One region of the Sphaerisporangium rhizosphaerae genome, then DNA from elsewhere that is predicted to be linked to it. Evidence: riboswitches for the same ligand, from Rfam matches in the RefSeq annotation. Region 1 holds a riboswitch; each other region holds the start of a gene.
What was found. Region 1 has a riboswitch for cyclic di-AMP ahead of ACFQSB_RS35920 (glycoside hydrolase family 25 protein). Riboswitches for the same ligand answer to the same signal wherever they lie in the genome.
Positions count from the first base shown of each region.

Region 2: linked by a shared signal. The riboswitch ahead of ACFQSB_RS17605 (C40 family peptidase) and the one ahead of ACFQSB_RS35920 (glycoside hydrolase family 25 protein) in region 1 are both predicted to bind cyclic di-AMP.
Region 3: linked by a shared signal. The riboswitch ahead of ACFQSB_RS32805 (hypothetical protein) and the one ahead of ACFQSB_RS35920 (glycoside hydrolase family 25 protein) in region 1 are both predicted to bind cyclic di-AMP.
Region 4: linked by a shared signal. The riboswitch ahead of ACFQSB_RS13475 (CHAP domain-containing protein) and the one ahead of ACFQSB_RS35920 (glycoside hydrolase family 25 protein) in region 1 are both predicted to bind cyclic di-AMP.

Region 1 is NZ_JBHTCG010000041.1:47,191-54,627, forward strand. Features, by position in the region: gene ACFQSB_RS35900 (vitamin K epoxide reductase family protein) at 1-510, opposite strand, end outside; gene ACFQSB_RS35905 (NlpC/P60 family protein) at 820-1,680, shown strand; gene ACFQSB_RS35910 (TIGR03086 family metal-binding protein) at 1,855-2,439, opposite strand; gene ACFQSB_RS35915 (TetR/AcrR family transcriptional regulator) at 2,525-3,202, shown strand; cyclic di-AMP (ydaO/yuaA leader) riboswitch at 3,479-3,625, shown strand; gene ACFQSB_RS35920 (glycoside hydrolase family 25 protein) at 3,636-4,385, shown strand; gene ACFQSB_RS35925 (Ppx/GppA family phosphatase) at 4,476-5,408, shown strand; gene ACFQSB_RS35930 (hypothetical protein) at 5,568-6,170, shown strand; gene ACFQSB_RS35935 (5-methyltetrahydropteroyltriglutamate--homocysteine S-methyltransferase) at 6,198-7,316, shown strand.
Region 2 is NZ_JBHTCG010000010.1:180,637-188,073, forward strand. Features, by position in the region: gene ACFQSB_RS17590 (L-aspartate oxidase) at 1-47, shown strand, start outside; gene ACFQSB_RS17595 (type III pantothenate kinase) at 47-829, shown strand; gene ACFQSB_RS17600 (helix-turn-helix domain-containing protein) at 1,419-1,583, shown strand; gene ACFQSB_RS17605 (C40 family peptidase) at 1,676-2,626, opposite strand; cyclic di-AMP (ydaO/yuaA leader) riboswitch at 2,758-2,953, opposite strand; gene ACFQSB_RS17610 (amino-acid N-acetyltransferase) at 3,335-3,880, shown strand; gene ACFQSB_RS17615 (RDD family protein) at 3,996-5,387, shown strand; gene ACFQSB_RS17620 (RDD family protein) at 5,557-6,282, shown strand; gene ACFQSB_RS17625 (hypothetical protein) at 6,572-6,730, shown strand; gene ACFQSB_RS17630 (histone-like nucleoid-structuring protein Lsr2) at 6,869-7,201, shown strand.
Region 3 is NZ_JBHTCG010000033.1:30,749-38,185, reverse strand. Features, by position in the region: gene ACFQSB_RS32830 (dipeptide ABC transporter ATP-binding protein) at 1-1,048, opposite strand, end outside; gene ACFQSB_RS32825 (ABC transporter permease) at 1,045-1,893, opposite strand; gene ACFQSB_RS32820 (ABC transporter permease) at 1,890-2,843, opposite strand; gene ACFQSB_RS32815 (ABC transporter substrate-binding protein) at 2,855-4,453, opposite strand; tRNA gene ACFQSB_RS32810 (tRNA-Lys) at 4,611-4,687, opposite strand; gene ACFQSB_RS32805 (hypothetical protein) at 4,828-5,403, opposite strand; cyclic di-AMP (ydaO/yuaA leader) riboswitch at 5,741-5,880, opposite strand; gene ACFQSB_RS32800 (OsmC family protein) at 6,706-7,104, opposite strand; gene ACFQSB_RS32795 (hypothetical protein) at 7,135-7,410, opposite strand.
Region 4 is NZ_JBHTCG010000007.1:275,054-282,490, forward strand. Features, by position in the region: gene ACFQSB_RS13455 (GH1 family beta-glucosidase) at 1-190, opposite strand, end outside; gene ACFQSB_RS13460 (carbohydrate ABC transporter permease) at 187-1,071, opposite strand; gene ACFQSB_RS13465 (carbohydrate ABC transporter permease) at 1,068-2,048, opposite strand; gene ACFQSB_RS13470 (ABC transporter substrate-binding protein) at 2,296-3,633, opposite strand; gene ACFQSB_RS13475 (CHAP domain-containing protein) at 4,193-4,900, opposite strand; cyclic di-AMP (ydaO/yuaA leader) riboswitch at 4,913-5,062, opposite strand; gene ACFQSB_RS13480 (hypothetical protein) at 5,569-6,555, shown strand; gene ACFQSB_RS13485 (DUF6716 putative glycosyltransferase) at 6,570-7,437, shown strand, end outside.

The DNA of each region.
Region 1 (7,437 bases):
CGGCTCGCGTCCTCGCAGGGCCGCGGGCAGGGGGAGTCCGGCGTCGCGCAGTTCCCGCACCCGCCGCACGGCCGCTCCGACCTCGCGTGCGACCAGCAGGGCGACGAGCCAGGAGATGCCGGCCGAGGTGAGGCAGAGCGTGCAGAAGGTGCCGGTGAGGATGGGCTGGGCGATCACCAGGCCGACGCCGGTCAGGGCCAGCACGGCGGCCGTCAGGCCGAGCAGCACCACGATCCAGGGCCGGTCGTGCCAGCGCCGCCGTCCGCCCGACAGTTCCAGCACCGCCTCCACCAGATAGGCGGCGGCGCCGAGGGTCGCGTCCGACACCGGGAGCACGCGGGAGACGGCGGAGGTGAGCACCTTGCGGGAGCCGTCCCCGAAGATGGGGTCCCACACGGAGTGCACCACTCCGTACTGGAACAGCGCCAGATAGACCGATATGGCGCACCCGCACAGGGCGAGGGCGGCGACCGGGATTCTGCTGCGGAAAGAACTCGGACCTTCGGGCACGCCGAGGCCCCTACCCGTGCCGGGGCCGGGCAAGCCCCGCGCCTTCCTCCCGGCCGGCGTCCCGTGTGGGGAATGGGCGGGGAATGGGCGGGAAAGGCACGGAGCTTTCCCGGATGCGCGCGCCGCCACGTCCACGCCGACTCGCGACCGGTCGGCGCGGCGTGATTTCTTGTGCCCGCGACGGTGCCCGTTTCCTTTCGGGGGGAAATCGCTCCACCGGCCGGCGTGGATCCTGGAATTCACCCCTGCGAACCATGTGTCGCCGCCATTAGTCTTGGCGGCCGACAACACGGATTTACAAGGGGTGGTATGTCCAGTAAGCAGATATTCATCAAATTCGCTATCCTTGGTGTCGCCGTCGCCTCGCCCACGCCGCTCGCCGTGGCCGGCGCCTTCGCCCAGTCCGCCGCCGCTCCCTCTCGCGCCGCCCACGCCCGTCCGGCGGACGTGACCCGGCAGAGCGTCATCGACCGGGCCAAGACCTGGAACCCGGGCACCCCGCAGCGGGTGCCGTACAGCCAGGGCAAGTACCACAACGGCTACCGCACCGACTGCTCCGGCTACGCCTCGATGGCGCTCGGGCTGAGCGCTCCGGGCCTGAACACCGTGGCCCTCGCCTCGCCGGGCGCGAGCAGCCCGATCGCGATGTCCGAGCTGCTCACCGGCGACCTGGTCATCGACGCCATCGGCGACAACAACAACCGGCACGTCGTGATCTTCGAGCAGTGGGCGAACCCCGGGCGCACGTCCTACTGGGCCTACGAGCAGCGCGGCGGCTACGGAACCGACCATCGCGTCCTCACCTACGGCCTGCGGCCGGGCAGCGAGTTCCACGCCCGCCGGCCCCGGGTTTTCGGCGGCGGCGGGACCCCGTCGCCCGGTGGCAAGGTCTGGGTCGACACCTTCGCCGACGCGACGGGCTACCGCGAGCCGAACACCGGCGACCCGCAGGGCACGCTCGACAAGGGCACCAACTACGTCTACTGCCGCGTCCGGGGCGCCGAAGTCCGGCACGGGTCCGCGTTCAACCACTGGTGGCTGCGCACCGACCTCGACCGGACGAACCCCGGTAAGAACGGCCGCGGCGCCTACGTTTCCGCCTATTATCTCGCCAAATGGGGCAACGACGAGGCGAAGGACAATAACGGCAGAGATATCCCGAACTGCTGAGCATTCCGTGAACACCGCGTATTCACCGGGTTGACCGGCGGCGTCGCTCGATAACGGAGAGAAGAGGTGGACGGCGGCAGAACGTCCCGCCGGTCGAATGACCGGCGGGACGTTTTCCGTGCCGGCGCCGCCTGCCTCGGGGGGAGGAGGCCGCGCCGTCGGCGGGTTCCCGGGTCAGCGGGTCCACTGCGGGTCGCGGCCGAGGTAGCGCAGCAGCTCGGCGGTGGCGTCGTCGGCCGGGTGCGGGTCGAGGGCGGGGGCGTAGGCGAAGCCGCGCAGCGGCTCGGCGAGGACGCGGGCCACCGGCAGCAGGCGCTCGGACAGCTCGGCGTCCAGAGGCGACGGACGGCCGGTGGCGACCGCGATGTCCCAGGCGTGCACGGCGGCGTCCAGCGCGGCGGCGCCGACGGCGACCTCGGCGGGCAGCGCGCCCTGCGGCAGCGGCGTCGGTACGGCCTCCGCGCCGGGCGCCACGGTGGCGAATCCCCGTGCCGCGACCTCCAGGGCGCTTTCGAGCAGGTCCTTCGGGGCGCCGGGGGCCTGCGCCGCCGGGGCGAACGGGTTCTCCTTCGGGCCGCCGGCACCGGTGATCGCGGCGGCGTAGGCGCGCTGGTCGCCGGCGGCGTGCCGCAGCACCTGCGCCACGTTCCACTGCTCGCACGGGGTCTTGGCGGCCCAGTCGGCCTCGGCGGCCTCGGCGATGGTCGTGCGCAGCGCGTTGTGGGCCTGCTCAAGCAGCGACCAAGACGTGGTGGTCATGCGAAACCTCCGAGTTGAAGCGGAACGGATCGTTCTGTTCAAACTATATCGGAACGGAGCCTTCCGTTCAAGCTAGAATGGACGCATGGAGCCCACGACAGCAGGCATGAGGGGACGCAAGGCCGAGGCCGCCCGCAACGACCGCACGATCCTCGACGCCGCGCGAGCGGTGTTCGTCGCCGACCCCAAAGCGCCGATCTCGGCGGTGGCGCACGAGGCGGGCGTCGGCGTCGGCGCCCTGTACCGGCGCTACGCCGGCAAGGAGGAGCTGCTGCGCACCCTCTGCGAGGACGGCCTGCGCCGGTTCACGGCGATCGCCGAGTCCGCGCTGGCGAGCGACGGCGACGCGTGGGAGGCCTTCGCCACGTTCCTGCGCGAGGTCGTCGACTCCGACGTGCACTCGCTGACCGTGCACCTGGCCGGCACGTTCACCCCTACGCGGGAGATGCACGAGCTGGCCGCGCACGCCGGCTCGCTCTCCGGGCGCGTCGTGGACCGGGCCAAGGCCGCCGGCGCGCTACGGCCGGACGTGGTCGCCGAGGACATTCCGATGATCTTCGACCAGATCACCGCGGTCCGTGCCGGCGACGCCGATCGCACCGCCGTGCTGCGCCACCGCTATCTGACCCTGCTGCTGGACGGGCTGCGCGCCGGCGCGCCGGCCACCCCGCTGCCCGCCTCCGCGCCGACCGGCGAGGAGCTCGGACGGCGCTGGCGGCACGCCGAGTCATCCCGCTCCTCGCAGCCCCCGCCCCGCCGCTGACCGGATCCTCGGGTGCGCCTCTGGCCCGCCGGGACCGGGACGCCTGACCGGGTCGTTTCCGGCCGGATGCGCTTCCTCGGGGTGATCACGTCGGGGGAGGCCGGTCGTGTCCGCCCGCGTGACGCCGACGGCGCGTACTTTGTCGCATTTGTGCTCTTTTGATGTGGTATGTACCTTGTTGGGAAGCGGTATGCGTGCCGATGGTCCCACGCCGTCGTGCCCGTTGCCGTCCGTTGCCCACATCGCGCGTACCCGGCGGGACGGCGTCCCGCCGCGGAGACACGCCCGCCTCATCCACACCTCGCGGAACCGGGGACCCCCTTCGCGGAGTGAATCGGAGCACCGGCCCTCGAAGGGACGGACCCACAGGGCACTTCCGCCCGAACCCATCAGCCGACCCGGTAGGCGCGTGGAAGCAAGGAGCGAGCCCTTCATGCCCATCGACCGGCTTTCCTCGATCTTCTCCCACCTCAAGAACCGGCTGGACCTGTCCGGCGCGCGCCTCTACTCCGCCATGGCGGGGGTGATCGTGGCCGTGCTCGCCATCGTGGCGGCCGTCGTGGTGACCGGCCCGGCGGACGCCGCCCCCAGCAGCGCCTCCTCGGAGCGCCCCTACGGTCAGGACGTGTCCGCCTACGAGTCCGACCACGACTGGAACGCCAGCCAGGCGCAGTTCGGCATCATCAAGGCCACCGAGGGCCTGACCTTCCGCGACTCCGCGTTCGCCCGCCACTGGGCCGAACTCGGCAAGAAGGGCATCGTGCGCGGCGCCTACCACTACGGTCACCCCGGCAACGACCCCATCGCCGAGGCCGACCACTTCCTGTCGGTGGTGGACGCCCAGCCCGCCGAGACCGGCGACCTGCTCGTGCTGGACCTGGAGACCAGCGACGGCCGGTCGGTCGCGCAGGTCAACGCCTGGGCCAAGACCTGGCTGGCCCACGTGAAGGACGAGACCGGCGTCACCCCGCTGTTCTACAGCGGCTGGAACTTCGCCGACACCTACGGCCACGGCCTGGCCGAGTACCCCTTGTGGGTGGCCTACTACGGCAGGGAAAAGGGCGACGTCACCCCGCCCGCCGACTGGAAGAGCTGGGCGATCCACCAGTACACCGACGTCCCCATCGACCAGAACGTCTCCGCGCTGACCACCGGCCAGTTGCGCGCGCTCGGCCGCCCCTGAGCGACGGCGCCTCGGCGGAACCGGCAGGACCGGCAGGACCGGCAGGACCGGGAGGATCTCCCGGGCGGGCGCGGGTAGTAGCGTCTGCTCATGCGACTCGGCGTTCTCGACATCGGCTCGAACACGGTGCACCTGCTGGTGGTGGACGCCCACAGGGGCGCGCAGCCGCTGCCCGCCTACTCGCACAAGGTCGAGTTGCGGCTGGCCGAGCACCTGCACGACGGCGACGTCCTGTCCCCCGAGGGTGAGCGCGAGCTGCGCCGCTTCGTCGAGGACTCGCTGCGCATCGCCGAGGACAAGGGGGTGGAGGACATCATGGCCTTCGCCACCTCGGCCGTGCGGGAGGCCGCCAACGGCGAGGAGGTCCTGGACCGCCTGCGGGCCGCCACCGAGATCGACGTGCAGGTGCTGTCCGGGCAGGACGAGGCGCGGCTGACGTTCCTGGCGGTGCGGCGCTGGTTCGGCTGGTCCTCCGGGCGGCTGCTGGTCCTGGACATCGGCGGCGGCTCCCTGGAGATCGCCTCCGGCATGGAGGAGGAGCCCGACGTGGCGATCTCGCTCCCGCTGGGCGCCGGGCGGATGACCCGCCAGTGGTTCACCGGCGCCCCGCCCCCCGCCGAGGAGGTGCGTGGCATGCGCCGGCAGGTGCGCGCGCAGATCGGCAGGGTGGTGGGCGATGTGGTGAAGTACGGGCACGCCGACCACGCGGTCGCCACGTCCAAGACCTTCAAGCAGCTCGCGCGCATCGCCGGCGCCGCGCCCTCCAGCGAGGGGTCCTATGTGAAGCGGGTGCTGCGCCAGGATGACCTCTCCCACTGGACCGGGCGCCTGGCCACGATGGACAACGCCCAGCGGGCCGGCCTGCCGGGCGTCTCCGCCGGTCGCGCCCCGCAACTGCTCGCCGGGGCGATCGTGGCCGACGCGACGATGGACCTGTTCGAGGTCCCCGAGGTGGAGATCTGCCCGTGGGCCCTGCGCGAAGGGGTGATCCTGCGCCGCCTGGACACCATGCCCGGCGCCTGAGGTCCGCGATCACGGCCGCCGGGGTCACCGTGCCCGGCCGTGTGCGCGATCGCTCCGCGCACACGGGAGAATCGATACGTCCACCTGCGTGATGAAACGTGTGACCATGCCCGTCCCGGGCACGGTGTCCACCGCGGCGGCACAAAAGGAGGAACGGCGATGATGGCGCTCATCGGAGCGGTCTACACGCTGCTGGTCGTCCTGGCGCTGATGGGACTCGCTCTGGTGCTGATCGCCGTGATGGGGCTGATCTCGCTGGCGCTGCTCGCCTCGACCACCAGCCCCGAGCCCGAACTGGGCGCCGACGGCCGCCCGGTCCCCCGCACCCCGGCCGCCGCCCCCGAGCCGTCCGAGACCCCCGAGCCGTCCAAGGCTCCCCGCCCGTCCGACACCCCTGCGCCCTCCGAGGCTCCCACGCCGTCCGACGCCGCTCCCAGGCCGTCGAAGGCTTCTGGGCCGTCCAAGGCTCCCCGGCCCTCCGCGATTACTGAGCCGTCCGAGGCTCCGAGGCCGGCCAAGGCCCCTGAGCCGCCCGCCCGCGGTCCGGTGCCCGGCGTCCCCGGGCGCGGCGCCGGGGGAGGGGGGACGACGCCGGACGCCGGAGCCGGCAGGACGGGGCGGGAGGGCGGGCAGCGGCTGTTGTGGCCGTTCGGGATGCCCCGGCCGGGATGGGTGCCGCACGGAGTGGCCTACGCGCGCGACGCATGGCTTTATCCGCTCCGTCGCTACGGCGAAACCGCTCAAAAGCTGATAGGACGGTAGTCGCGCTAGATCATCTGGAGGATCGCCATGCGGACAAGACCCCCATTCCGCGCCGACCATGTCGGCAGCCTGCTCCGTCCCGCCGCCCTGCTGGAGGCGCGCGAGGCCTTCGCCGCCGGCGCCATCCCCGCCGAGCGGCTCAGAGAGGTCGAGGACGAGGCGATCCGCGAGGTGGTGCGGGCCCAGGAGGAGGTGGGCCTGCGCTCGGCGACCGACGGCGAGTTCCGCCGGGCGTCCTGGCACATGGACTTCATCTACCGGCTCGGCGGCATCGGCCAGGCCGCCGACGAGCGCATCAACGTGCAGTTCCGCAACGAGCAGGGGGTCATCGAGTTCGCCCCCGCCGCGCTGCGCGTCCACGACCGGGTGCGCCTGGACGAGACGATCTTCGGCGACGACTTCGCGTTCCTGCGCCAGCAGGCGACCACGGCCACCCCCAAGCTGACCATCCCCTCGCCCAACATGGTCCACTACCGCGGCGGGCGCGCCTCCGTCGACCCGGCGGTGTACGGCGACATGGAGGCGTTCTGGAGCGACCTCAGCGCCGCCTACGCCGAGGAGGTCCGCCGGCTGGCCGCGCTCGGCTGCACCTACCTGCAGTTCGACGACACCAGCCTCGCCTACCTCAACGACCCCTCGCAGCGCGCCGAGATCGCCGAGCGCGGGGACGACGCCGAGCACCTGCATTTGCGGTACATCAAGCAGATCAACGACGCCCTCGCCGGCAAGCCCGAAGGGCTGTCGGTCACCACGCACATGTGCCGCGGCAACTTCCGCTCCTCGTGGGTGGCCTCGGGCGGCTACGACTTCGTGGCCGAGGCCCTGTTCGGCGAGCTGGCCGTGGACGGCTTCTTCCTGGAGTTCGACGACGAGCGCTCGGGCGGGTTCGAGCCGCTGCGGTTCGTGCCCAAGGGCAAGGCGGTGGTCCTCGGCCTGGTCACCACCAAGCGCGGCGCGCTGGAGTCGAAGGACGACCTGAAGCGGCGGGTCGAGGAGGCGGCCAAGTACATCGACGCCGACCAGCTCTGCCTGTCGCCGCAGTGCGGGTTCTCCTCGACGGTGGAGGGCAACTCCCTGACCAGGGAGGAGCAGTTCGCCAAGCTCCGCCTGATCGTGGAGACCGCCGAGGAGATCTGGGGCTCCTGACCGCCCCGGCGGCCGCGAACGGCCGGCGCCCGCGACGGACGCCGGCCGCGTCTCCCACCGCCTGGTCCGCCGCGTGTGCCGGCCGCCCGCGTCGGCGGCCCGCGTCGGCCGCCCGCCGGGA
Region 2 (7,437 bases), on a different contig from region 1:
ATTCGGCGCCCGCACTGGACATCGCTTTGGACCTTCGGGGGGCTTGATGCTGCTCACGATCGACGTCGGCAACACTCACACGGTGCTCGGCCTCTTCGAGGGCGAGGAGGTCATCGAGCACTGGCGCCTGGCCACCGACGCCAGGCGCACCGCCGACGAGATCGCGGTCGTCCTGCAGGGGCTGCTCGGTCAGAGCCCCCTGCTCAAGGACGCCGACATCGGCGGCATCGCCATCTGCTCGACGGTCCCCTCCGTGCTGAACGAGATGCGCGAGATGTGCCGGCGCTACTACGGCGACGTGACCGCCGTCATCGTGGAGCCGGGCGTGCGCACCGGGGTGCCGGTGCGCATGGACAACCCCAAGGAGGTCGGCAGCGACCGCATCGTCAACGCGCTCGCCGCCGTCACGCTGTACGGGGGGCCGTGCATCATCGTCGACTTCGGCACCGCCACCTCCTTCGACGCGGTGTCGGCCAAGGGCGAGTACGTCGGCGCGGTCACCGCCCCCGGCATCGAGATCTCGGTGGACGCCCTGGCCGCCGCGGGGGCCCAGCTCCACAAGGTCGAGCTGGTGCGCCCACGCTCGGTGATCGCCAAGAACACCGTCGAAGCCCTGCAGGCGGGCATCATCTACGGTTTCGCCGGCCAGGTGGACGGCATCGTCGAGCGCATGGCGCCCGAGCTCGCGTCCGACCCCGACGACGTGACCGTCGTGGCCACCGGGTCGATGGCCGCGCTGGTGGTGAACGAGGCCCGTTCGATAGACGTCCACGAGCCCTGGCTGACGCTCATCGGGCTGCGCCTGATCTACAACCGCAACACCGCCTGAGCGCGCCCCGCGCGATCAAGCGGCGGGGAGATCCATATCGGGGACGTGGAGGGGGCGCGCGTCGAATACGACGTGGCTCGGTGATCCGCCACGGCAAATCGTGGGTGGCCGGAGTGTTACGCCCACGGGCGTGACCGGCGGAAGAAAGTCAGAAAGCGTACTGGTTTCGCAGGTCGAATTCGGCGTATAGCGTGTCGACCGTATATCTCCGAGCCGGGGCGCCCGCGAGGCGTCCCGCGTGGAACCGGGCCTCCACCAGCGCCGCGATGGTCTTCCATGGCGGATCATGCGGCCCACGGCCATGATCATCGCCGATGTCCCCCCGGACCGGGAGGTGCGGGGACATGTCACGAGTAGTTCACATATGCACTGGTATGTCAATCACAAACGTCATGGGTATCGAGGTCAGTGCTTGACGACCTTTCAACGCGGCGTTTAACGTTCCTGACGGGGCGGGCCGAAGCATTCAGTATGTTGCCGAGTTCGTCGTGGGGGAGGACACCCGATGGCGTATCCGGATCTGGTTTCCCGAGGGAATGACATTCCTTCGGGATCAGACGGTGTGGGACTGAGCGACGATGATCTTCTCTTGCTCGCCGAACTGGCCAAGGGCGTGACCGTCGACAGAGTGGGACGCAGGCTCGACGTGAGCGGCCGCACCGTACGACGCCGCCTGCGCGGCATCTGCGACCGCATAGGCGTCGCCACGGCCATCGAGGCCGTGGCCTGGGCGGCGCGGCGCCGCCTCATCTGAGGTCGCACCGTCCGAGGCAGGGGTACCTCGTCCCGGCGCGAGGCGGCGTCACCGTACCGACGGCCGCCTCGTCCGGCGTGCGCGCCGTGGCGCTAGTCGGCGATGCGCACGCCGCCGGCGAACGGGCGGTTGCCGAGCGGGACCACCCGCACGACATCGCCGGTGCGCGGTGCGTGCACCATCATGCCGCCGCCGATGTAGATGCCGACGTGGTGCAGGTCGCTGTAGAAGAAGACCAGGTCGCCGGGGCGCAGGTCCTCGCGGGAGATGTGGGTCCCCGCGGTCCACTGGTCGCCGGTGTAGTGCGGCAGGCTGATGCCGACCTTCTGGTAGGCCCACAGGACCAGGCCGGAGCAGTCGAAGGTGCTCGGCCCCGCGGCACCCCACACGTACGGCTTGAGCTGCTGCGTCAGCGCCCACTTGGCGGCCTGGGCGGCCTTGCCCTCGCCCGGGATCGGGATCTCGATCCTGGTGGCGCGGCCGTACCCGCCGGCCTGCGACAGCGCGCGCTTGAACAGGCTGCCCTCGGTCTTGGCGACCAGGCCGCGGATCTTGTCACGCTGGGAGGACAGGTCGGAGACGAGCTTCTTGACCTCGGCCTCGCGGGCCTTGGCGCCGGCCTTGGCGCGCTCGGCGGTCGCCATCGCCTTGCCGATCTGGGCGACCTCCTCGCCCTGCTGCAGCTGCAGGGCGTAGGTCGTGGCCACGCGGTCGAGGTAGGCGTCGGGGTCGCCGGACATGGCGAGGGTCAGCGGCGAGCCGAGACCGCCGGTCATGTAGGCGTCCTGGGCGTACATGCCGGCTCTGGCGCGCTTGGCCTCCAGGTCCGACTCGCTCTTGGAGAGGGTCTTCTTGGCGAGCTCGGCCGACCGCTGCGCCTGCTTGAGGCGCTCCTTCTGGCCGTTGTACTGCTCGGTGAGCGACTCGATCTGGTTGTAGAGGTGCTCGACCTGGTTCTTCAGGTCGTTGAGGCTGGGCTTGGGCTCGGCCGTCGCGGACACCAGCGGCGAGCCGAAGGTCACGGCCATCAGCGCGGCGGTCACCAGCGCGATGCGGCGGGGAAGGCGCGAGGATGCACCGGAGGCGCTCCCGAAGCGGGAATGGGCACCGCGTTCTCGCCCGCGGGCGTGCCTGCCCGCGCTCTTTCCAGGCGTGCGCCTAGGCTGCACCAAAAAGCTCCTCTCCTCGGACGCCTACCGGGTTAGCTGACGGGTTCGGGCCGGAGCAGCCCTACCGAGCACGTGACCATGGAGGATCGCGATGCCTCCCTCTCGGATTCACCCCAGGGGTGGCGGGTCGCCGGGGGACCTCCCCCGGACCCACCTTTGGGTCCCCGGTTTCCCGCCGTTCGGATGGGGCGGGAATTAGGCGGTGCGGTCGCCGCGGAACGACGACCGACATTGACGCTGGACATTAGTCCAGTTCAGGTTCCTGCTCAACCAGAACTGCGAATTCTGTTGAGGTTCCACAACCGGCGCGTCACGGAAAGATCACGCCGGTGGACGTCCCGCACCCGTTCCGAGCTGCGGTTACCCGGCCCAGGGGCAGGGGCTCGAAGAAAAGCCGCAGGTCAAAGAGCATCTCGCGCGCCACGCTCCCAGACCTTCCCGCGGCGCGCACCGACCGCGTGCGCCGGATCACGCTCCGTGATGGCGGCGCGAATTGGCAGGTATTTCGGACAGTCCGTTATCGGGGGGTCTCGGCACGGCGTCGAACGCCGCCCCGCCGGTGGGCGGATACGCTGACGCGTCATGAGGCAGGCCGCGCAGCGCCCGTCCGCCGAGGGCGCGCCCGCCGTCCGGCGGGCCCGCACCTCCGACGTGCGGACGATCAGGAAATTGGTCGACACCTACTCCGGCGACGGGCCGCGCCTGCTGCGCAAGTCGACCGTGACCCTGTACGAGGACGTCCAGGAGTTCTGGGTGGCCGAGCGAGACGGCATGGTCGTGGGCTGCGGCGCGCTCCACGTGCTCTGGGAGGATCTGGCGGAGATCCGCACGGTCGCCGTCGACGCCGGCTGCCGCGGCATGGGCATCGGCCACATGATCGTCGCGGCGCTCATCGACGCCGCCCGCCGGCTGGAGGTCCAGCGGGTCTTCTGCCTGACCTTCGAGGTCGAGTTCTTCGGCAGGCACGGTTTCGTCCCCATCCAGGGCACGCCGGTCTCCCCCGAGGTCTACGCCGAACTCCTCGACTCCTACGACGAGGGCGTCGCCGAGTTCCTCGACCTGGAGCACGTCAAGCCGAACACCCTGGGCAACACGCGGATGTTGCTGCATGTGAACCCGCGATCCTGACCTTCGGGGTGACGGAATGGAAAGGTGACTGTTGATCCCGCTGTCGCTACCTTGGCAACACCACGGCACGTGCGCCTGACAGAGGCCACGTGCGAAGCCGAAGTGAGGTGACACGGTGAGCACCGGACAGCCGCCGTACCCACGCGACGAGCCGGACGAGGGTCATTCGTCAACCGGCTCTCCGCAATATGGGCAGCAGAACCCCCCGGGCATCGATCCGGAGGTGACCGTCGTCCACCGTCCCCAGCCGGCCTCGGAGCACTCCGCCTACCCCCAGCAGGGCTATGGCCAGCAGGGAGCCTACGGCCAGCAGGCAGGGACGGGAGCCTACGGCCAGCCGGGCGCCTACGGCCAGCAGGGTGGAACCGGAGCCTACGGCCAGCCTTCCCACCCCCAGCAGGGGCAGGGCTACGGGCAGCAGCAGTACGGCCAGCACGGTCAGCAGGGCCAGCAGCAGTACGGGCAGCAGCCCCAGCAGTACGGGCAGCAGGCGTACGGCCAGCAGGGTCAGCAGGAGGCCCAGCAGGGCTACGGCCAGCAGGGCCAGTCGTCGTCCTATGGCCAGCCGCAGTACGGCCAGCAGACCGGCGGCTACGCCCAGCCGCAGGGCTACGGGCAGCAGCAGTACGGCCAGCAGGCCCAGCAGGGCCAGCAGCAGTACGGCCAGCCGGAGGCCCAGCAAAGCTACGGCCAGCAGGGCCAGTACGGCCAGCCGGAAGCCCAGCAGGGCTACGGCCAGCAGGACGCGCAGCAGGCGTACGGCCAGCAGGCCCAGTACGGGCAGCAGCAGTACGGGCAGCAGGGGTACGGCCAGCCGCAGTATGGGCAGCAGGCCGGCCACGACCAGCAGGGCTACGGGCAGCAGCACGCCCAGCAGGCGCCGCCGTACGGGGCGGCCTACGGCCAGCAGGGCTACGGCCAGCAGCAGTACGGCCAGCAGGGCTACGGCCCGGCCGGCTACCAGCAGGGCTACCCGGCCACCGGCACGCAGCCTCCGGGCGCCCCGGCCCCGCTGGCCGAGTGGTGGCAGCGCCTGGTGGCCCGCATCATCGACATCGTCATCATCGTGATCCCGTATGTGATCCTCAACGCCGTGCTGGCGGCGCTCATCGTCACCGCGCCGAGCTTCGACCCCGCGACGGGCGCGATCAGCCCGGGCGGCGGCGTGTTCCTGGCCAGCCTGCTGACGGCGATCCTGGCCGGGCTGGTCTGGGTCGGCTACGAGTTCCTGATGACCAAGCAGCGTGGCCAGACGGTCGGCAAGATCGTCATGGGCATCAAGATCGTCCCAGTGGGCGGCGGCGTCGAGGGCGGGCTCGCCTCGGACGTCGCGATCAAGCGCGCCGGCGTCCTGTGGGGCTTCGAGTTCCTCGCGTGGGTCCCGGTCGTGGGCCTGGTCACGTGGGTGTTCTACCTGGTGAACGTCCTGTGGCAGTTCTGGGACAAGCCGCTGCAGCAATGTCTGCACGACAAGGTCGCCAAGACCGTCGTCGTGAAGATCAAGTAAGCGGCGCGCGATCGGGGCCGGGGGTGATCCCCCGGCCTCGTTTGCTATATGCGACCGATCCGGCGCACACGTGGCGGCCGAATCGGCGAAAAGGTAACGGACATACCCCTACATGCGATAGGACCTTGCACGAACCGCAGCTTCCTTCGCAGTCGCGAAAGGTGACGAAATGACGGCAGAACCACCCCCCGGCGGTTACGATCCGCAGGGCCCGGGCCAGCCATACGGCAACCCCCAGGGTGGCGGCTATGGCGCCCCTCAGGGCGGCTATGGCGCTCCCCAGGGCGGCTACGACGCCCCCCAGGGGGGCTACGGTGCACCCCAGAGCGGGTACGGCGCACCCCAGGGCTACAACGCCCCCTACGGCGGCCCCCAGGGCGCGCCGCTTCCTCCCGGCGCTCCCGCGCCGCTGGCCGAGTGGTGGGAGAGGTGGGTCGCCCGGATCATCGACATGCTGATCTTCGGCGTCGTCTACTTCATCCTGAACCTCATCCTCTCCCCGATGTTCGTGCCGTCGACGGAGGAAATTCTCGCCAACCCCGGTGTGGCGGTCTCCTCCTCCTTCGTCCCCGGCCTGGTCTCGGCGATCATCGCCTACGGCGCGTACGCCGCCTATGACTACGTGCTGCATTCCAAGGACGGGCAGACCATCGGCAAGAAGGTCATGAAGATCCGCCTCGTCGGCGTCGGCGGCGCTCCGGTGGATTCGTCGGCGTTGATGAAGCGCTCGGCTATCTACCCCGGCGTGCTGGTGCTGTACGGCATTCCCTTCCTCGGCGTCCTGTCGGGCATCTTCGTCCTCGTCCTCGGCGTGCTTATCCTCACCGACAAGCCGCTACAGCAGGGCCTGCACGACAAGCTCGCGGGCACGGTTGTGGTCAAGGCTCCCCGCTGAGATCAGCTTTATTGACGGGACGGCCGCGGCGCGGCCGTCCCGTCCGTGTTTTCCGGCGGATCCGCCTTTCCCGGGCCATCCGGTAAGACGCCTGGAGAGACGGAGAATGCTGTGGAACGGTCCTTCGCGGCTTTGGCCCCCGGCCCCGCAACCCCCGCTGACCTCCTGTGGGGATAGAGTCGGACCGTGACTCCCGGATGAGCGGGCCGTGGTACAGAGCGCGGGAGTCTCGTGTGACAATTAACGTGGGAGGGGCGCTGAATGCCCACCCCGCGTGGAGCGAGGATCAATGAACGATGTATTGTCCGCGTTGATACCACCCTTGGTGGTCGCCGCGGTGGTCATCATCGCGGTCGTCAAGCTGTTCCGTTCCGAAGCGGGGGGCCGGCGTCAGGAGGCGGAGTCCTCGGAGAAGTCATCTGAGGCATCTGAGGCTTCTTCCGACTGACCGGAGGGCTCGGCGCCGCCGCTCCTCTTGTACCTGTGGGTTCCATGAGAACCTGTGGGTTCCGTGAATTGTCAGCCGGGGTTACCGGGTATATCTTTGGCTGGCGAATCGAACAATGCTCTGCGAAAGGATTGCCAGATGGCCACGCAGATCCAGAAGATACTCATCGACGACCTCGATGGTGGCGAGGCCAATGAGACTGTCACCTTCGCGATTGATGGCTCCGCTTACGAGATTGACCTGAGCGGCGACAACGCCAAGAAGCTACGCGAGGCGCTGTCGGCTTTCGTGTCCAATGCCCGCCGGGCGGAGGGCGCCGCCACCCGGGGTCGCAAGCGGGGCGGCGGCCAGCGTCCGTCCCGGGAAAAGAGCTCGGAGATCAGGGCGTGGGCGAAGGCCCACGGGATCTCCGTCAGTGAGCGCGGTCGTATTGCCTCCTCTGTGGTCGAGCAGTACGAAGCGGCACACTGACGAGCTCTTTGTGGATCACTCGGCTATGGCGGTGACCAGTCAGGAATCGCCGCCATAGCCGCATGATCGTGTTTTCCGAGCGTGATCGTCCGGGGCGCGGCCCGGGGGTACACGTAAAACGGCGATGTTAAACGTCGTTCGCTTGCGGCGTAGCGGGAACATGTGACCCCCCAACAGTAGTTGGATGGAGCGTGAACGCCCTGCTCTCGGGGAACGTCTCCTGTCTAGAGCGGTCA
Region 3 (7,437 bases), on a different contig from region 1:
GTGCTCGGAGGTCGCCGGCCGGGTCCTGGCCCTCCTCGGCCGGGTCCAGCCGGCCGATCAGCTCGGCGGCGTGGTGACAGCGGACGGAGCGCCCTGTGTGCGCGTCGTGGACGCCGGCGGCCTCCAGCGCCGGACGACGTGCCCCGCATGTCTCGTCGGCGTGCGGGCAGCGGGGGGCGAAGGCGCACCCGGCACAGGCCTCTCCTGGTGCGGGGGGACGGCCCGGAATGGCGGCGAGCGGGCGATCACGCCACGTCCGGCCGAATCGGGGGACCGCGGCGATCAGGGCGGCGGTATAGGGGTGCCGAGGCGTGGCCAGGACCTCCGCCGCGGGGCCCTGCTCGATCAGGCGGCCCGCGTAGAGCACGCCGACGCGGTCGCACAGCCGCCCGACCATGGCCAGGTCGTGGCTGATGAGGACGATGGCGGCGGCGAGGTCGGCCCGTAGCGCCCCGATCAGGCCGAGGATCTCCTGCCGCACCGTCGCGTCCAGACCCGTGGTGGGCTCGTCGAGGATCAGCAGGCGGGGCCGGGCCGCCAGGGCGGCCGCGATGACCACGCGCTGCTGCTGCCCGCCCGAAAGCTGGTGCGGGTAGCGCCGGGCGATGGCCGCGGGGTCGGGCAGCATGACCCGCTCGAGCAGCCGCGTCGCCTCCCGCCTCGCCTCTGCGCGGGTGCGCCCCTGCAACCTGAGCGCCTCGGCGAGCTGCGCGCCGATCCGCATCGTCGGGTCCAGCGCACTCCCGGCCTCCTGGTGGACGACCGCCAGCGAACTCCCCCGCCAGCGGCGCAGGCCGCCGGCGGTCAGGCCGAGCACGTCGGTCCCGTCCACCTCCACCCGGCCGCCGGTGATCGAGCCGCCGCGGGGCAGGTAGCGGCCGAGGGCGCGGCCCAGCGTGGTCTTGCCGCAGCCCGACTCGCCCACCAGTCCGTAGGTCTCGCCCGCCGCGACCTCGAAGGACACCCCGGAGACCGCCTCGACCCGGTCGCGCGCGGTCTCGTAGGCCACGCTCAGCCCTTCGACCCGCAGGCCGCTCTGTGGTCTCACCGAGCCTCCCGGCGGTGGCGAAGGGCGTCGGCGACCAGCGCCGTCGCCACCACGAGCGAGGCGATGGCCAGCGCGGGGGCGAGCACGGTCCAGGGGGCCGGTTGCAGCCAGGTCCGGTTGTCCGACACCGACGCCCCCCACTCCGGCGAGCCCGGTGGCTGGCCGAGCCCCAGGAAGGACAGCGTCGCCGCCGCGAAGATCGCGTCGCCGAACCGGGAGGTCGCCTCCACCAGCACCGTCGGGGCGAGGTTGGGGAGGATCTCGCGGAGCATCAGCGACCGGCGGCGCTCGCCCCGCAGCCGGGCCGCCTCGACGTAGGCCTTCTCCCGCTCGACCAGCGTCGCGGCCCGCACGCTGCGGGCCACGATCGTGGTGAACGACGCGGCGATGACCAGCACCACCACCGTCGTCGACCGGCCCGCCAGCGCCACGAACAGCACGACCGCGATGATCGTCGGGAACACCACGACCGCGTCGAGCGCCCGCATGGTGATCTCGTCCGCCAGCCCGCCCATGGTGCCCGCGACCAGCCCGATCACCGTTCCGGCCAGGGTGCCGAGGCCGGTCGCGAGCGGCGCCACGGAAAGCACCGGACGCGCCCCGGCGAGCATCCGCGAGAAGGTGTCGCGGCCGAACTGGTCGGTGCCCAGCCAGTGCCCGGCCTGCGGCGGCGTGAAGCGCCGCAGCGGGTCCTGCAGGTCGGGGTCGTAGGGGACCAGGTGCGGCCAGAGCAGCGCGACCGCCACCCAGGCGAGGATGATCGACCCGCCGATGGCCAGCGCCACCCGGGACCGCCCCGCGATGCGGGCGCGGCGCGCGGCGCCCGTCAGTGCCAGGCCGGTCATGAGGCGGACCCCAGCCGGACGCGCGGGTCGAGCAGGCGGTAGACCAGGTCGGCCCCGAGGAAGATGAGCATGTAGAGGCAACCGAGCACCATCGCGGTGGTCTGCAGGGTCGGCAGGTCCTTGTCGACGGCCGACCGGAGCAGCAGCGCCCCTATCCCGGGATAGTTGAACAGCAGCTCGACCGTGACCAGGCTGCCCAGCAGGAACTGCAGCTGCACGCCGAGGGCGCTGGTCGCCGGAATCGTGGCGTTGCGCAGCACGTGCCGGCGCACCACCTGCACGCGCGTGAGGCCGCGCAACTCCGCCGCGCGGGCGTACGGGCTCTCCACGGCGGTCACGGTGCTCGCGCGGACGTGGCGGGCGACGTACCCGGTGCACAGCAGGACGAGCGAGAGCGCCGGCATGAGCAGGTGAGCGAGGGCCTGCACCAGGGTTGCTCCGGGCGGTATCTGGGCGGACGCGGGGAACCAGCGCAGTCTCACCGCGAACACCACCAGCAGGACCACCCCGGTGACGAACTCCGGCGTCGCGCCGAACGCCAGGCCCGCGACGCTGATCACCCGGTCCGCCGGGCGGTCGTGGTGAACCCCCGCGACCAGGCCGAGCGTCACCGCCACCGGCACCAGCAGCGCGAAGGCCAGCAGCGCCAGCAGCAGCGAGGCGCCGAGCCGGCCGAGGACCAGGTCGCGCACGGGGACGCGGAGGGTGGAGGAGTCGCCCCACTGCCCGGTGAGGAAGCCGTGCAGCCAGTCGGCGTACCGGACCGCGAGCGGCCGGTCGAGCCCGAGCTGGGCGCGCAGGTCGCGCACCGCGGCCTCGCTCGCCTCACGACCCAGGATGGTGCGGGCCACGTCTCCGGGGATCAGCTCGGTGGCCGTGAAGACGAGCACGGACACCACCAGCAGCGTGAGCGGGATCGCCGCGAGCCGCCGCAGCAGGAATCGCCTCATCGCGGGCCGCCCTAGATCCGGGACACCGACGTGAAGTCGACGTAGCTGGAGGGATGCGCCTGGATCCCGGCGAATCCGCCGTTGAAGGCCCGGACGCTGCCGCCCCAGACGCTGATGATCACAGGGACGTCCTCGTACAGCGTCCTGGCGATGATCTCGGCCTGGGCCTTGCGCGCGGTGTCGGTGGTCGCCCCGTCGTAGGCGGTGGCGGCGGCGTCCAGCACCGGGTTGGCGTACTTGGACCCGTTCCACACCCCGCCGCTCTTCACCATCGGGATGATGAACTGGCTCGGCACCGCCCGCCCGGCCCAGCGCACCAGGGTGGCCGGGCTGAACAGCCAGGGCGTGTCCTTCTCCTGGTCGCCGCCGTAGAAGTCGGCGGAGGTGCGCTGGTCCAGCGTGACCTCGATGCCCACCTGCTTGAGCTGGTTCTGGATGATCAGGGCGTAGTCCTTGCCCGGCGGGTCGAAGGTCAGCGGGAAGGACAGCTTGGCCACTCCGGCGGCGGCGAGCAGCGACGCGACCTTGGCGGGGTCCTTGGCCCGCTGCGGGATGTCGGCCGGCGCCGCCGGAAACAGCGCGGCGAACAGGTGGTCGTTGGCGAGCGCTCCGACGCCGTCGTAGGTGGTGGCGTTCACGCCCGGCCGGTCCAGGGCGTACGCGACGGCCTGGCGGACCTCCTTCCTGTCGAACGGCGCCTGGTCCACGCGCAGCGTCAGGGCGGTGAACCCGGTGCCCTCCACCCGGTCGACGGTGATGTCCCCGACGCCCTTCAGCGGGTTCACCAGGGCGGGAATGCTGAGGAGCTGGGCGTCGACGTCGCCGCCCTGCAGCGCGAGCAGATCCGCCTGGTCATCGGCGTAGAACTTGACCTCCACGCCGTCCAGGTACGGCTTGCCCCGATCCCAGTACCTCGGATTGCGGGTGAAGGTGGCGCCCTTGGCCGGGTCGTAGGAGGCGAGCACGAACGGGCCGGTGCCGATGGGCTTGGCGGTGAAGTCGCCCGCGTAGTCCTTCTTGAGGATCAGGGCGTTGTAGTTTCCGGCCGACACCAGATAGGGGAAGTCGGAGAACGGCCGCTCCAGCGTGAACACGACCGTCCGGGGGTCCTTGACGCGCACGCCGCCCTGCGCGAGGACGGTGTCGAAGGCCGAGAGCGCGGCAGACTTGCTCTTCGGGTCGAGCAACCGGTCGAAGGACGCCTTGACGACCTCGGCGTCCAGCGGGGTGCCGTCGGAGAAGACCACGCCTTCGCGCAGGGTGAAGGACCAGATCTTGCCGCCGTCCTTGGCGGACCACGCCTCCGCCAGACGCGGGACCAGCTTGTAGTCCCTGTCCAGCCAGATCAGGTAGTCGGCGACGAGCTGGGCGATCGCGATCGCCGTTCCGTCGTACATGGTGACGGGGTCCACGGCCGTGGGCGGCGGGGACGACCCCGCGCGGAGCACTCCGCCGCGCTTGGGCGTGCTCGGGAGGGAGCCGGACGGCCCGGCGTTCACGCCGGTGCTCGTGCCCGCGCCGCCCGAGCAGGCGGCGACCAGGGCGAGCAGCCCGGCGGCTCCTGACCCGGCCAGAAAGCGGCGCCGGTCGAACGGGTTGTCGTTGACCATGCGGACCACTATCCGAAGGACGAATCATGATCGTCAAATGGCCGTTCAACTGGCTACCTCGAACCGACCGCAGCTCGCGCCGAGGTGACACAGGTCGGAAAACGACTGTGGGCACCCTCCCCATCGGGGAAGATGCCCAGGTCATCGGCGTTAACCGTGGTGCGCCGCCAGGGACTCGAACCCCGGACCCGCTGATTAAGAGTCAGCTGCTCTAACCAACTGAGCTAGCGGCGCGTTGACTACGGTGACTTTAGCAGTCCCGGCGAAGCTACGCACATCGGCGCCGGGGCGGCGTGCCGGTGCCAGGGGGAAGCACCGGCACGCCCATTTCCCGGGGGAAGCTCGTGGATAACCCGCAGGTGCGTGCGCGCGGGTCAGGGCGCGGAGGTGAGCGCCAGGGTCGGCTCGGCCGGGTCCTTGTCGTAGACGCCCCAGGCGCCGGCGGAGAACGGGACGGGCTCGTTCTTCTTGCCCGGGCCGCCGCCCCACTTGGTGATGACGTAGTCGACCTTGATGTGGCCGGCGCCGAAGCCGGTCACCATCAGGCTGGAGTCGCTGAAGTCGCCGCCGGTCAGCTCGGCGAAGGTCTTGCCGTCGATGTCGAGCATGACGCCGCTCTCGGAGGGGATGCCCGGGCCGCGGTCGCCGATGAAGAACGGCGCCTTCTTGCCGTTGTACATCACGTAACCCTCGGTGCCGAGCGGCCAGCACGGGCTGGCGAACAGGCCCTTCTGCATCGGCTTGCCGATGGCCGGCAGGCCCGTGTCACCGGCGCGGCCGGAGGAGTCGTCCCAGAAGTAGGAGGCGGTGGTGGAGCCCTTCAACATGACTCGCTGGGTGGTCGCCGCCGCGACGCCGTCCTTGCGCTCGGGCGAGTTGGCGTGGGCCGCGGTGGCCGTGCCGACCGTCGCCGTGCACATCATCGCGGCACCGATGATGCTCGAAACCACACGACTTTTGGGGGTGTTCGTGAAAAAAGACATGGGAGGTCAGGATCTTTCATCAGAAGACAAGGGACCCGGGCTCCGAATTCGGTCAAGAGGGTTCGGCGCCGGGAGAGGAAAGCGTTCTCTGAGGCACAAGCGGGTGGACAAGGGCATGGTCCATCGCTTGCGCGAGCGCTTTTCTTACGTGGGTCGTTCGGGCGGTGGCGCTGAACGGCCACCATGTCGCAAGGCTGCGAATCGCCCGGCCGGCTTCTACAAGCCGACTGCTGTGCCGCTTCTGACGGCGAGATCCGGGCCTAGGGTCGCCCGGAGGACGGAGTGGGGCGGTGTGTCCACTCGAGTCTCCTCTCCAACGACGTCTACCGGGTTAGCTGACGGGTTCGGGCGTGGAGTTCGCCCTACCGCTGACGCGGATTCACCCCGAAGAACGTGGGTCCCCGGCTCCCGCGGGCCAGGTTCAGGCCCTCGGGACTCGACGTTCGGGCGGCGGCCTTCCGGCTGAAGACCAGGTCACCGTCCGATCTGGTACAAGACGTTACCGGTCAAGTCAGGACAAAGCAAACGATGTTTGTACAAAGCATCAGAAGATCTACCTATCGTGCGGTAAGCCCCATATATCGGGCATTTTATGCGCCAGAGAAGGCCGACGAGGCTGACAGGCGATACCCGTGTTACTGCTGTGACCTGTGAGGGGCGCCACCGCCTGGGCAAAACCTTTCTTCCCCCAAGCTCCACCCCTCCCGGCAAAGCCGCCACAGGTAAACAACCCCTCATGGCCGACGGCCAAGGGGCGCCCGGGGAAGCAGCCCGAGGCGGGGCGAGAGCGTGGCCGCCCCGGCCCTAGGGTGCGGCAGAGGCGAGGAACGGCCCGAGGCTACGAAAGGGAGGAGCGGCCCGAGACGAGGCGGCCCCAGACGAGGCGGCCCCAGACGAGGCGGCCCCAGAGGGAGCGAGCTGAGGCGGGGCTGGGAGCGGGAAGCGGGGCGGGGGTGTAGGGAGGGCCGCGAAGTGGGGGTGGACATGAGTCGGGGCCGGACAGTCCCCCGCCTGTCCGGCCCCGACCACTTCACGGTCCAGCGCCGATGCCTTCCCCCAAACGCATCGGGCGGTCCCGCTGTTCGGACACGGTCCCCCACCGCGTCCTTATGGTGAAAGCTTCGCTGCGCCCGTCGGGCGCTGGTCGCATCCCCCTTGACCTGCCTTAACACTACATACCGGGGCCTGAGCTGCTCGTCATCGCACGGTATAGATTCGGTCTAAGTCACGGGCATGACCGGGTACGGGATGACCCGGCGGGGCGAGCGGCTATTCGGGGAGTTCGACGACGACCTCGGTGCCCTTCTGCAGCGACCGGCTGACGGTGCAGTGGCGCTCGTGCACCCGGTGGGCGACGGCGCGGAAGACCTCGTCCGCCTCGGGGTCGCCCTCGGGGAGCTCGACGTCGTAGGTGATCGTGACCGGGCCGAGCAGCGTGGGCTCGACCTTCTCGGCCTGGACCGTCATCGCCAGCCGTACGAGGCGGTGGCCGCGCTTGGCGGTGAGCGGCTCGACGGTCACGATGTTGCAGCCGCCCACCGCGGCGAGCAGCAGCTCGACCGGGGTGAAGACGCCTTCGTCGTCGCCACTGCCCATGACGATCTCCGCTCCGCGCCCGTTGCGGGCCACGAAGCCGTTCTCAGTACGCTCAACATTCACCGATGCCATGCCTGGAGCCTAGGAGCAGTCGGGGCGTCTTCAGGCGTCGGGGTGCTTGGACAGGTAGGAGAGGTAGACCGGCCGCAGCGCTTCGCCGAGCTCTCCCTCGCCGGAGGCCATGGCGTCGCTGAGAAGCGCCGAGACCCTGCTGAGGTCGTTGGCCGTCTCCTCGGAGTGGCCGCTCGCCGCCTCGGCCGCCGGGATCACCTTGAGCAGGTCCCACAGGAAGCCGAAGTCGCCGTGCGTGACCGCATAGTGCACCGCCCTGTCGTGCAGTTCCCTGGGCGACAGCGACTGCAGCTCGTCCCGGTCCATACGGGCTCACCCCCTTTTAGCCACTTT
Region 4 (7,437 bases), on a different contig from region 1:
CATCGGCGTTCTCGCCGTTGAGGATGCGGCCCGGCTGCCGGACGAACGTGTCCCAGATGGAGGTCCCGCGCCCGTCCACGTCGGTGGACCCTTCGATCTGGTACGCCGAGGTGGCGGCGCCCCAGACGAAGCCGGTGGGGAACGCGAGGGCGGGGATGCCGGTCTGGGGTTGAGTCTCCTGCGTGGTCACGCTTTGACCGCACCTTCCATGAGTCCGCCGACGATCTGCCGGCCGAACGCGACGAAAACGACAATGAGCGGTAGTACGGAAAGGGCCGTTCCGGTGAAGATCAGGACGTAGTCCGTGCTGTGGGCCGCGGTGAGGAAGCTGATCGACACCTGAACCGTGGGGTTCTCCGGGCTCAGGACGATCAGGGGCCACATGAACTCGTTCCAGTTGAGCATGAAGGTCTGCAGCGCCAGCACGGCCATGCCGGGCCGGACGGCGGGCAGGATCACGTTCCACCAGATGCGCATGGTGGACGCGCCGTCCACCCGCGCCGCCTCGACCAGCTCCTCGGGCACGGCCTGATCGGTGTACTGCGTCATCATGAAGACGCCGAAGCCGTTGAGCAGGTAGGGCAGGATGACGGCCTTGAGCGTGCCCGTCCAGCCGAGGGTCACCATGAGCTGGTAGAGCGGGACGATGCCCATTTGCTGGAGCGGCACCATCATCGTGATGAGGATGGAGCCGAGCAGCAGGTTGCGGCCGCGGAAGTGGAGTCTGGCGAAGGCGAATCCCGCGAACGTCGAGATGAGCACGACGGAGAGCGTCACCGTCGAGGTGACGATCAGCGAGTTCACCAGACCCGTGATGAAGTGCGCGTCCTCGGTCTCGAGCACGCGCTGGATGTTGGCGCCGAGGTTGCCGCCGGGGAGCAGCGGCGGGGGCACCTCCACCGCGTCGGAGTTGGTCCGCGACGCGATGATGATCATCCAGTAGATCGGGAAGATCGACAGCAGGACGGTGAAGCCCAGGGCGATCTTCGTCAGGGGGGTGGCGCGGAACGGGTCCCGCTTGCTGCGCGCCTTGCCCCTCTGCGCCGGCCTGACCTGCGTGATCGCGGTCACTTGCTGCCTCCGATCCGGCGGACGAACGTGTAGTTGATCCCGACGCCGAGGAGGATCAGCAGGAACAGCAGCCAGGCGGCCGCGGCGGCGTAGCCGTAGTTGAAGTTCCGGAAGCCCTGCTCGACGATGTACATGGCGATCGTCTGGAACTGGCCGGTGGCCCCGCCGTCCATCCGGTTGCTGGCGAACATCACCGGCTCGGCGAACAGGGTGAGCCCGCCGATCGTCGAGACGAACACGGTGAAGATGATCGTCGGGCGGATCATCGGCAGGGTGATCTGCCAGAACTGGCGGCGCGGGGAGGCCCCGTCGATGGACGCCGCCTCGTACAGGTCGCGGGGGATGGTCTGCATGCCCGCGAGGTAGATGATCGCGTTGTAGCCGGTCCAGCGCCAGTCGACCATGGTGGCGATGGCGGTCCAGGACGACCACTTGGCGCTCTGCCAGTCGATGTGCTGGTCGACGCCCACGAAGCCGAGCAGCCAGTTGAACAGGCCGAAGTCGCGGCCGTAGAGCTGGGTGAACACGATGGCGACGGCGACGACCGAGGTCACCAGCGGCACCAGGACGCCCAGCCGGAAGAACAGCCGGCCGCGAAGGCGCTTGTTGAGCGCGTTGGCGAGCATGAGCGCGAGGACGAGCTGTGGCACCGTGGCGAGGACGAAGATGCCGACGGTGTTGATCACCGCGTTCCAGAAGTCCTCGTCCGCCAGGAGCTTGGTGTAGTTCGCCAGGCCGGTGAAGGAGGCGTCTCCGCCGGCCAGTCCGTAGTCCTGGAGCGACACCCACAGGGTGAACACCAGGGGGAACAGACCGAAGATCGCGAAGAGCAGGAAGTACGGGGAGATCAGGAAGTACGGGGTCGCCTTGATGTCGAACTGCGACCAGATACTGCGGCGGGAGCGCGCCTGGTGGCGTCCCGGCCGGGGCGGCGGAGGCGCCGGATCCGCCCGCTGCGTGTGGAGGTTGACGCTCATCGGATTTCCGGGGCGCTCCCTGGCCGGCGGCCACGGGGAGGAGCCCCATTCTCCTTCTTCTCGTCGGTAACGGTCGATCGTGTGCCCGCTACCAAGCGATAACCAAGCTCGGCATCGGTACGACTGGACGAGTGCCTCGCGGGGCGTAGGCGGTGGTGGGTTCCACCACCGCCACGCCGCTCACTACGGCAGGTCACCGGTTCGCCGGGGCGGTGAGCCCCGGCGAACCGGTGAGGACCGGGGAGGATCAGCCCGCCGCCTTCTGGCCCGCCTCGACGAACTTCTGCCAGGCCTGGGCCACGGGCACCGAGCCCTGCTCCATGCCGTTGAGGACCTGCTCCACCTCGCGCTTGACCTGCGCGTGCTTCTCACCGAGGAAGATCGGCTGAAGCGACTTGATGGACGGCCCGAAGATCTTGCCGATGGGCGCGTTGTTGAAGTACTCGTTGTTCACGCTCTGGAGCTCGGGGTTGTCCTGCGCCGGGATGGTGCTGGGCAGGTTGCCGCCCTCCTTGAACGCCATGAGCTGGGCGTCGGGGCTGGTCAGGTAGCTGGCCAGCTCGGCGGCCTCCTTCGGGTGCTTGGACTGCTTGGGCACCGCGAGCCAGGAGCCGCCCCAGTTGCCGCCGCCGCCGGGCACGGTCGCGACGTCCCACTTGCCCTTGAACTTGTCACCGGCGTTGCCCGAGACCACGCCGAGCATCCAGCCGGGGCAGCCCAGGGTCGCGAACTGCGACTTGACGAAGCCGGTGTTCCAGCCGTCGGTGAAGTTCTGCAGCTTGGCGGTCAGGCCGTCCTGGCTGATCTTCGTGGCGAGGTCGAACGCGGACTTGACGGCCGGGTTCTTGTCCACGATGAGCTGCTGGTTCTTGTCGAAGTAGGTGACGTTGCCGTTCTTGGCGGCCTCCTGCGCCAGCACCACGTTGTAGATGGTGTTGATGCTGTCGACGAACTTGGCGTCCTTGACCTTGGACTGGAACTGCTGGCCGGCCTTGATGAAGTCCTCCCAGCCGCCGCTCCACAGCTTGCCGACCTCGTCGCGGTCGGTGGGAAGCCCGGCCTGCTTGAACAGGTCGGAGCGGTAGCAGATGCTCATGCCGCCGACGTCGGTGCCGAGGGCGAACAGCTTGCCCTCGGTGTTGATGCCGTTCTCCCACTTCCAGGCGGGGAAGTCGGCCTGGCGGCTCTGCAGGCCGTACTGGCCGAGGTCGGTGAAGAACTGGGGACGGGCCTTGGCCAGACCCATGCCGCCCTCGTCGATGCCGACGACGTCGCCGGCGCCGGTGCCCGACTGCAGCCACTGCAGCATCTGCGGCCAGTAGACGTTCTCAAAGCTGTCGGTGAGGTTGTTGTACTTCACCTGAACGTTGGGGTGATCGCTGTTCCACTTGGCGACCGCGGCCTTGTAGCCGAAGTTGGTCCCGCCGCCGAAGGTCTGCAGCGTAAGGGTGATCTTCTCGGCCGCGGCCGAGGACGAGCCACCGGTGCTGGTGTTCCCGCCGTCCCCGCCGGAGCTGCACGCGGCGGTGATGCCGAGTGCGACCGTCATCACCGATGCGACCGCGAGTGTCTTCCCGCGGCGCATATTGTTCATCATTCCGGACCCCTCTCAGGTGGTTGCCCGATCTTTGGGAGGTGCATCGAGGGCCGGCCCCGACAGTCGGGCCCACGATGGCTGGATCCCTCAGTCGTGATCTCGCGGGGGTGAGCCTGCGAGCGATATTTGGGAGCGCTCCCACGAAGGGTCCCCGACGGGCAATGCTGGCGTCAATATGCCGAAACCTAACTGTTACTCCTGGGGCGGTTAGCGCTGAGAAAACCGTAGAGTAGCCCCCATAAGGCCCTTTCGCAGCATTGGGAGCGCTCCCACCGCTTCGGCACAGTCGGGCGCAAATCATCCATGCGCCACGGCGCACGGGCTTCGCCGGGCTCCCTGGCCACCGCGCGCGGGCTCCGCCGAGGTCCTGGGGGCGCGGCGCGCGGGCTGCGCGGCGTTCCGGCCGGCCCGCCGGAGCGATGGGAACGAGCGCCGGCGCCGCGCGGCCGGGGGAGTGGGCCGGCCGTGCGGCGCCGGGAGGCGTCCTTCGCGGGGAGGCGGGCGGGACGCCGCGGAAAGGTGGAACGAGGGCGGCGGGCCGCCGAGGTCAGGCGGCGTAGCCGGGGTAGCCGTATCCGACGATCTGCGAGGCCGGCCTGGTGCGGATCTCGACCCTGCCGCCGTCGGTGTTGCCCTCGACGGTGCGGATGGTGCCGTCGCCGTTGTCCTTGATGACGAAGCCGACGTGCTCGATGCCGTCGATGCTCTTGTCGCCGTTGAAGGAGAAGAACACGACCGCGCCGGGCTTGGGCGTGGTGCCCCAGCGGTCCCGCGCGGCGAACCACTTGGCGTGGGCGACGGTGTAGGCGTCGGCGCCGACGGTGTCCTGCAGGCCCATCTGCGCGCCCACCCAGGAGACGAACATGTCGCACCAGGCGGCGTCGGCGTAGTCGGCGATCGTGCCGCTGTCGCGCGCCACGGTCTCCCTGGCGCGCGGGGAGCTCATGTACCAGGCGTGGAACTTGGTGCCGCCGCCGCTGCCGTTCTCGCTGATGCCGACCTGCTTCTCGGCCAGTGCCAGCAACTGCTCGGCGGAGACCTGCCGGGACGGCAGCCCCGCCTTCGCCGCCTCCTGCCGCGCGACGGCGACGATGCCGCTCTTGGGAGAGGCGGCGTCGGCCTGGGGAGAGGAGTCGGCGTTCGCCGCAAGGGCGGTGCCGGTGACAACCTGGGCGAGCACGAGCCCGCCGAACGCGACGGCCTTCAACTGGTTCTTCGGGGCATCCAGAAGCCGATGTACGGTCGTGACGAACATGGACAAGCTGAGACTCCTTCTTCCTGCCGCCTACCGGGTTAGCTGACGGGTTCGGACGTGAAGGTTCGTCCTACGGGCGCGTCCGTGGGCGGGCGCGCCTGATTCACCCCAAGAAGGTGGGTCCCCGGCTCCGCGTGGGCGCGGACTCGACGGAGGCGCGTGACGGTGGGAGAGGGGTCTCTCCGCAGAGGACCGGCCGCGCCGGGCGATATCGACGGCACGGGCGGGTCGCTCAGAGAAGCGGTCTCCCGTGCCGGGATTCCTCCGAGAGTAATACATCGGACAAACCACATGCAAGTGGGACAAAGCTCTCGTCCGTTCTGGCCTTCTCATGGCAAAGCCAGGCACGCGGCCCGGCGAGAATGCGCGTCGGGCGCGGTTGACCTGCCGCGACGCGGGTAAGGTGCCGCCGATCCGGGCCCCGCGGGCGCGGACACGCCTCCCGGGGGCGTCCGGGCCCAGTGATACTCGGAGCCTGCGACGCCTCCTGTGTCAAGTGGGGCCCGCGTTGCTCCTGTGACTCCTGGGAGCCGCCCGCATCCGACAACGGCCGGGCCGCCGTCGGCCGCCGTTCATCGTCTGTTCCCTATTACGTAGGGTCGCGGGGCTAGGTTGCATGCGTCGTGAACGTGTCAATGCCCGGCGTGGAGAGGAACGGTCGAAGCCGCGTGCGGGAGCAGGGGTCGGCCGTCGCCTGGGTGGAGTCTCCGCTCCAGTTGCTGTGCGCGGTCGAGGCGCGGCACGCGGGGCTGATCGGGCCGGACACCCGCGTGGTGACCCGCGGCAGGCTGCCCGGCCTGCGCGTCACCCGCGCCGAGCTGGACGCGCTGGAACTGCCGGCCGGGCTGAGCATCCAGGCCGCCGATCAGGGCATGCCCCGTCCCGGCCGCCGCGACGCCTGGGTCCTCGGGGACGCCTTCTCCGGCAGGATGCAGCTCACCTCGCTGACGGCCTTCCCCACCCGCATGGTCATCGTCGACGACGGCCTGGCCACCATCCGCCTGCTGGAGCTGCTGACCGCGGGCCTGGCCACCCCTCTGCTGCGCGCCCGCGCCGCGGCCAAGCCGTCCCGCCTGGTCCTGGGCGTCGCCGCGGGGATCCGCCTGCGCGCCGCGGCGAGGGCCGGACGGCTCACCGTCTTCACCGCCCTGCCCGTCCCCGCCGCCCTGGCCGACGCCGTGCGCGGGCTCGGGGCCGAGCTGGTCACCCACGACTTCGCCTGGCTGCGCTCCCAGCCGGTGGTCGCCCACCCCCGGCCCCGCGAGAACACGGTGGTCCTCGGCACCTCGCTGGTGCGCAACGGGCTGATCCACCGCGACCGCTACCTGTCCTGGCTGTTCGCCCTCGAAGGGCCCCTGGCCTACTACCCGCACCGCAGGGAGGACCCCGGCGACCTGGCCGCGGTCCGCGACCACCCCGGGGTCACCGTGTACGACGCCGGGGCGCCGGTCGAGATGACCCTGCGCGACCTGCGCCCCGGCCAGCGCGTTCTCAGCCTGCCGTCCACGGCCGTCACCTCGCTGCGCGTGCTGCTCGCCGCCCGAGGGGTGCCCGTCCAGACCGTGGAGGTGCCCGACGACTGGTGGACTCCCTCCGCGTCGGTCTCCCTCCGATCGCATCTCCAGATGTTCGCGCACGAAAGGGCTTCTCCTTGAGCCGGGTTCTCGCTGTGGCCGATTCGGACTCGTATCTGAAATGGGCGGCGGGTCTTCTCGACCAGCTACCGGCCGGTTGGACATCGACGCTGGCCGTCGTGCGCACGCCGATCGTGCCGTCCCCGGCCCAGATCACCGCCGCCGTCAGCGGCACCCGCTCCGGCGCGGCCGAGCCGCCCGCCGTGGTGTCGGCGCGGGCGCTGCGCCGCATCGCCGAACGCGACCGGCCCGACGCCATCCTGCTGGCCTGCACGGGACCGGTGGTCGACGTGCTGGCCGGCGACGTGTTCGGCGGGCTCTCGCCGCGGCCGGTGCTGGTGTCGGGGCTGCCGGGCATCTCCATCCCCGCCACGGAGAAGGCCTGGCTGTACCGCGGGGCCTGCGACCTGTTCGTCGTGCACAGCGGCAGGGAGGTGGAGGAGTTCGGCCGCATCGGCAGGGAACTGGGCGCCACCGGGTCGATGGCCCTGGCCCGCCTGCCCTACCTGGACCATCGGACGGCCGGCGGCGGGACGGGCGACCGCCTGGTGTTCGCCACCCAGGCCAAGGTGCCCAAGCGGCGCGAGGACCGCGAGAGCATCCTGCTGGCCCTCGCCCGGCTGGCCGAGGCCCGTCCGGGCCTGGACGTCGTGGTCAAGCTGCGCGCCCTTGAGAACGAGCGCCAGACCCACAACGAGCGCTACCACTACGAGCGCCTGTGGCGGTCGCTGGCCGAATCCGGCGCGGTGCGTCCCGGCTCGGTGCGCTTCGCCGCCGGCGCCATGCACGAGCACCTGGCCGCCGCGGCGGGATTCGTGACGGTCAGCTCCACCGCGGCCCTGGAGGCGATCGCCGGCCGCGTCCCGCTGCTGGTCCTTTCGGACTTCGGGGTCAGCGCCGAGA